Regions from separate parts of the Blautia sp. DFI.1.216 genome, predicted to be linked through region 3. Evidence: riboswitches for the same ligand, from Rfam matches in the RefSeq annotation. Region 3 holds a riboswitch; each other region holds the start of a gene.

Region 1 (2,281 bases), on a different contig from region 3:
AGAGAATATACAATTGTTATGACAATTTATGATTTTCTCTGTTGCTCCGGACAGGAAGTACTGCCGCCTTTGACCGGGCAGTGGCAGCCTGTGAGCAGGTTTGTAACTGCCGGAAGCAGTCCGTCAACAGCCCCCTTTGTGGAAAAGTATGCAAAAGCATTTTCAGGAAAAGTGGAAGAGGTAAAGCAGGCCTGCACCTGTCTGGGGGGAAAGCAGACGGAGCGTTTGGCAGGGGCGGATCTGACATTTGAAATGCCTGTTCTTCCGGGTTTTTCTGTGTTGCTTCAGTTCTGGGATGGGGATGAAGAATTCCTGCCAAAGATTTTACTGTTGTGGGATAAGGTATCGTTATCATATCTTCATTTTGAGACAACCTATTATCTTCAGGGAGATCTTCTGAAGACTATACTGCAGACCATCGGCTGAATACATTGCAGCCGGTCATTTGGAGGGCGGTACGCAGTATCTGAAAGCTGAACACAAAAGAGGGAAAGAACCGGATGAACTTGTCACTGCGAGAATTGAAGTGGGGGATCAGATGGAGCTGTTGTTTTAAGAATATGGAATAATCAATCTATAGCAATCCTCGTAAATAATGCATTTAAGAGGATTGCTATAAGTACAAATGAGCAGAAAACAGTAATGTCAATGTTGCGTGGAATTCGGAAGTAGGAGAACAGTTCGAATATATAATCGGCTGTTCTTTTTTTAGCGTTAAAGCGGCGAGGTTTTTCTTGTGTACAGTGGAATGTAGGAGTATAATGAAATCAATATTTTGCATAAATTTACAATCTGTAATAGAACGACGATCGGCAAAGCAGATGAAAGTCTGTGACGCAAAGCTACAGGGCCTGTAAAATGGCAGCCAGTTGCATGAAATGATGTGCGCTGTCTGTGAGACGGTGTTTTTTTATGTTATAGGAAATTACTCCGTAATGTTCCTATAACATAAAAAAGACCTCCGGGCAGGATCGCACTGCGACGGAGGGGAATTATGTCGCTGAAGCGACCCTTCGCAGGCGAAGAATCCTGCAAGCAGGGATGTTATTTCATAAACGGAACCATAATGATTTTATCGGAGAAGAGAGAAAAATATGAAAATCAAAAAAGTACAAAGTGCATGTCTTATTTTGGCATGTATAGCGGCAACAGGACTTATAGGGTGTGGGAAAACAGATGAAACACCAAAGAAGCACGAAGCAATTACTTTTATGGCTCCTTATCTGGAAGTGGACAATTTTATAGAAGAAGTGCATAAAACATATCCAGAGATTGAGCTTGAAGTAGTCCCGTACAGCGGAGCAAATACAACAACCTGTCTGCAGAATATGTTAGAGGCAGATGATCTTCCGGACATCTGCACACAGACTTTTTATAAGCCAGATGTGGTGGATGTCAGTGATAAGATGATTGATCTCTCAGGATACGATTTTACAGATAATTATGTGGAATCACGTCTGAAAGATGTATCCGATGAGGGTGCACTTTATATGCTTCCATCTTTGTACAACTGTTATGGAATCACCTATAATAAAACACTGCTTGAGAAGCATGGCTGGAAGCTGCCAACATCTTTTACAGAGCTTGAAGAACTTGCAGACAAGGCAAAAGAAGCAGGAGTTACGTTATGTATGGCACAGATTCAGTATCCTGGTTCAGCCTTCCAGTATATATGTAATATTGCGGATGCGGGATTCCTTGGTACTATGTCTGGAAAGCAGTGGCAGAAAGATTACCTGTCAGGAAAGGCAAATGTCAGTGACACGGAAGGCATGATGGACAGCATGGAATATATCCAGAAATGGAAAAATCTCGGTATGCTTGACTGCAGCAACAGTGATCCGGTAGATGATAGTAAAACAAGAGAAGCTTTTATAAAGGGAAATTCACTGTTTCTATTGGGACCACAGAATGGCATTATGGAATCAGAAGATACAACGGACAAATTTGGTCTGATGCCATACCTGTCTGAAGATGGAAGCAAGAATGTATTTATTTTAAATGTAAACCGTTTTTATGGATTGAATAAAAAGCTGGAGAATGATCCTGAGAAACTTGAAGATGCATTAAAAGTCATGAAGGTGCTGTCTACGGTAGAAGGAACCAGTGCCCTGTATCCGGACAGTACATTAAAAGCAGGACTGCTTCCTTTCAAAGATGCAAAGGCGGATGACACCTTCTATGCAGATATTTCGGATTTTATCAATGCAGGGAATACGACACCGTTTATTTATTCCGGATGGGAAAATACGATTGTAAATACCGGAACCAAAATGCTGGA
Region 2 (2,281 bases), on a different contig from region 3:
ATGAATCTCTGACAGGTAAGCAGAAACTGGAACTTGTGTGGAAGGAAATGAGAATTGGTCTGTGTAATGGCGGACTTCTTGGAATTCTGTCTTTTGCGCTGATTGGATTGTATATTTATCTGTTTAAAGGAAAAACACTTTTGTTTTCCTATGCAGTATCCGGATGTATCGGTGTGGCACTGTTGTTGGCTATGTTGATCTCCAGTGCAGTAGGCACCTGTATTCCATTGTTCTTTAAGAAGATCAATATTGACCCGGCAGTAGCATCAGGTCCGCTGATCACAACAGTGAATGACCTTGTTGCAGTAATTACCTATTATGGCCTGAGCTGGCTGTTCTTATTAAAAATGCTGAATCTTGCAGGCTGAATTTCAGATAATAAAAACAGGTCCTGTATCTTTGATTATAAGATATTGGATCTGTTTTTGTATGGAGTTATTATAGTTGGTCGTTATCCCGTAAAATACGGACCTGTCTTAATATTTCAGAGGATTAATTATGACAAATGTAATGTATGTCGTTTGCAATCTGGAATAAATTTTGTGAAATAAGGAAAATAGCAGTTGACATTATTCAGGGGATATGCAAATAATATATTGCAATTAGTGTTTAACTGACCTGACGATTGAAAGAGGCAAGTCGTTATTTGGATTTACAAAGCATATAAATGTTACTGAGAACGGAGTAAACAGTAACAAATAAACAGCGGTGCAGGAAATATTAATGGTAAACAGTAATAAGAAATGAAAAATATAATATATATAATGTGTCTGTGAATAAACCAGTGTGCCGACAAGTTGATTCTTCGAGAAATCAACTTGTTGGCACACCAGGTAACTGTATAATTCCACAGATACAGTATCAGCAAAACAGTCGAAAGGCTGCGGCGCAAAGCTAAAGGGCCTGTAAAATGGCAGCCAGTTGCATTTATACAGAGAGTAATGTCTTGTTGTATTGTAGCGGGCATTATTCTCTTTTATTTTAAAGAAAGGTTGAGAATATCATGTCAGAGCATAGGTGTATGCTTAACAAAATGAATAAGATTGAAATATATGTCGCAAATGAAGATACGGATATTAATCCTTCAGTTCAGGAAGCTATTGAATATGTACTGAAACAGAATGATCCGGTGGGAACAGTCGCCGGTTATTATGATGAGAAGCTGACAATCTGGAGTGTAAGTAACTATTTTCTGCAGCTTTTGGGGTGGGATGACCTTGATGAATTTATGAAAGCATCAGACGGCTCTATGCTCAGTGTGGTCTGTAATGAGCAAAAGCATATATTTTCACCGGAAGGACTTCATGATTTACAGGGTTCTCACACCTTGTATCTTACAGACAGTAAAGGTTTATCAATATCGGTAAGGATTGTGAAGGCAGATGCCAGGGATAATAAAGGACGGCCAATCTGGGTATTATCTGTCAGATCTGATCACTTTGCCCGGAATCAGGAAGCAAGGGAAGCTGCTTTTCACCGGGCTTTTACAGATATGAATCTGTGTGAATATTATGTGGATCTTCAGGAAAATACATTTGAATCTATGAAAGTAAAGGGCTCGCTTCAGGAAATTTTCAACAAAAGCCGGACATGGGATGAACTGATACAGATGTTTCTTAATAATTATGTCTGTCCTGAGAGTAAAGAGGCGGTTGCGCAGATTTACAACCGGGAATATATTATGAAGGAACTCAGAAAAATTACCGGGGAACTCAGTCAGGAATGCAAAGCAGTGTTTGACGGAGAGCTGCGTATTATCCGGAATGTAGTGATGGAGGGAGATACAGATGAGAACGGAGAGGTCAGACACGCCATGATTTTTCTTCGTGATGTGACGGATTCGAAAAATACGGAAAAAGAATGCAGAGCGATGTTAAAGCAGAACATCGCCATGGACCAGCTTATTCAGGGAGTAACCAGGATTGTAGAGCGTTTTGCAGTTTGTGATCTGGACAGCGGGATATACGAATATTATGAGATGAACAATGAGTCTTATTATAATCCTACAGGTGATTACAGGGAGCTTCTTCAGCGTATGTCCGGAGAGTATGTGGTACTTACGGAAAAGATAAATATACAGATGGATGATCTGCTTTCACCGGAACATCTGAGAAAAGTTATTATGTCTGAGGATGATCTGTATACCTTTGAATATTCTACTCTTGACAGATCTTCTTATAAAGTAATGTCAGTGATACCTGTGGAATGGAAAGGCAGTATACTGTCCAAAGTAATGCTGATCGCTCAGGATATCGGGCAGAAGCATGAACTTGAGAAGCTG
Region 3 (2,281 bases):
AGCAAATCCATTTGTTTCTGCAAAGTATGGATTCTGGTTTGCATGAAAAATCAGGTCTATTTTTCCATCCTGCAATGCCTGAAGCAGTTCACTTCTTGTATCATATCCATTTAATTCAAATTCCAGAGTCTGACCTTGCAGACAATTTTCTGCAAGATCCACATAATCTGTGATAACACCTGTCAGTTTACCTGTTGATGGATCTACACTGCTGATACCTCCATCCTGATTCAGATACCCAATCCTGAGTGCACCATGCCGTCCAACCCACTCCCTTTCTTCTTTTGAAAGAAACGAGCTGCTCTGTGCAGAAAGATAACGCCTGTAGAGATCATCTGTGTAAAATGGGTTGTCATCCTTGATTCTGCGCATAGCACTATCCAGTGCTTCTTTGATATCCGGACGTTTGGGATTTATAGCGAAATAGATTTCTGTCTCTCCAATACTTGTAATCGGCGAAATCTCCGATTCTTCCCAACGGGGTTCTTCTACCGAAACGAAGCAGTCAATTTCATGTTTCGACAGTTTGTCCATAACTTCTGCGGTATTAGAAACATTGACATGCTGCGTATGCAGACCATACTTTAACTCCCATTCGTTAAGCACATCCTCCGTTATATTATCTTTAAACACACCAATATTTTTTCCCTCAAAAGAATCCAAATTTCCTGCTGTAAGATCCATATTGGATGCATCCGTATAGATGTAATATTTCTCTTCCCCCATAGGCATATCGGAAAAAAGCATATTTTCAGCACGTTCGTCTGTATAGGAAATGCCAACAAGAATATCAATCTCTCCATTTTTCAACTGTGTAAAGCAGTTTTTCCAATCACTTGTTATGTATTTATATGTCCATCCTGCATAACCTGCAATATCTTGAAGATACTCATAACCATAGCCGCTTCTTTCTCCCTTTTCATTGACTACATTATAAGTTTCCTCAAAAGATCCTACCCGGATAACATGATCAGAATTTTCTTGGGCAGATGTGGAAACAGGAAAAACAACCAAACATATCATTGTGCAAAATATAAAATAACAAAATTTGAAATTTCTTATATTCTGTACTAATTTGCACTTCTTCATCTTTCTCCCACCCTCCAGGCTACAGTTGCTTGCTTGCTTCCAGATTTTAATTTTACATTCATTAATTATCAATAACCTCCCCGCTATTTTTCACAATATTTTTCCAAACAGCTTCTGTATTACTTATTCAAGTGCTCTATCATAAAAAAGCACTGCCAGACAGACAGTGCACCTCATTTCATGCAACTGGCTGCCATTTTACAGGCCCTGTAGCTTTGCGTCCCAGACTTTCATCTGGTTTGCCGATTTCCATATTATAGCTTTAATACTTATGCAAAAAACTGGTTTTATTATACTATAGCACTCTACTGTACACAAGAAAAACATTACCGTTTTAACGCCAAAAAATAAAAAAAGAACAGCCGATACATATACTCGAACCGTTCTTCTACTTCCGAAGACCACGCAGCATTGACATTACTGTTTCCTGCTCATTTGTACTCAGATCGTTCCATATCCCCAGAACTTTCACCCGCTAAAAACAATATTTCCTATCGTCTGCCTTCACCCGCTGACAACAATGTAACCACATAGTAAATAATTCCAAATACAGCTATACTTCCCATCATAATGCCAATCATCTGATTTATACTCACCACATTTCCATGAAATACCGGATTGCAATCAAGCGTGTCTCTTATCGCTTCAACCATTTCATCCGGATAATTTTTTCTCTCCATCTCTCTGAAAACTCCGTGAAGCATATGATTCTTAATCAATGAAGTGGCATATGTACTCGGAAGATAAGACAGTGCCTTCTGAAGACCTGGTCCAAAATTTGAAATCGGCATATAAGCACCACATATAAAACCATATCCTGCGCTGACAATTGTACCTACAGCCGAAAGCTGTCCCTGTGTTGTCAACGGAAAGCTAATGATACTTGAAAGCGTACTTCCAAACAGGACGAGCAATATCATATCAAATAAAACCCATAATATGTCTGCTGTATTCATATACCATCCCATTTTAAGTAAATATCCCAGACATAATACAAATGCAAGTGCATTGACCATCAATGAATTAGCTACTGTTGACAGAAAATATCCCAAATAAATTTTTTCCTTGCTGACCGGTGCAACATTAAAATCCTTCCTTGTTCCATTTGCCTTGTCCTGCACCATAGTCAGATTCACACAAAATGTTACAGTAATACAGCTTACTGCCATAAGTGATGCTGTCAGTTGTGCTG

What was found. A riboswitch is a leader RNA that binds a small molecule or an ion and turns the genes downstream of it on or off. The one in region 3 is predicted to bind cyclic di-GMP.
Region 1: linked by a shared signal. The riboswitch ahead of LJE11_RS14580 (ABC transporter substrate-binding protein) and the one ahead of LJE11_RS16420 (response regulator) in region 3 are both predicted to bind cyclic di-GMP.
Region 2: linked by a shared signal. The riboswitch ahead of LJE11_RS15345 (sensor domain-containing diguanylate cyclase) and the one ahead of LJE11_RS16420 (response regulator) in region 3 are both predicted to bind cyclic di-GMP.

What each region holds. Positions count from the first base shown of each region.
Region 1 covers NZ_JAJDML010000044.1:6,924-9,204, forward strand. The annotation lists gene LJE11_RS14575 (DUF3786 domain-containing protein) at 1-426, shown strand, start outside; cyclic di-GMP riboswitch class I at 802-877, shown strand; gene LJE11_RS14580 (ABC transporter substrate-binding protein) at 1,095-2,281, shown strand, end outside.
Region 2 covers NZ_JAJDML010000049.1:15,458-17,738, reverse strand. The annotation lists gene mgtE (magnesium transporter) at 1-368, shown strand, start outside; cyclic di-GMP riboswitch class I at 854-929, shown strand; gene LJE11_RS15345 (sensor domain-containing diguanylate cyclase) at 1,034-2,281, shown strand, end outside.
Region 3 covers NZ_JAJDML010000059.1:15,272-17,552, forward strand. The annotation lists gene LJE11_RS16420 (response regulator) at 1-1,089, opposite strand, end outside; cyclic di-GMP riboswitch class I at 1,268-1,343, opposite strand; gene LJE11_RS16425 (ABC transporter permease) at 1,581-2,281, opposite strand, start outside.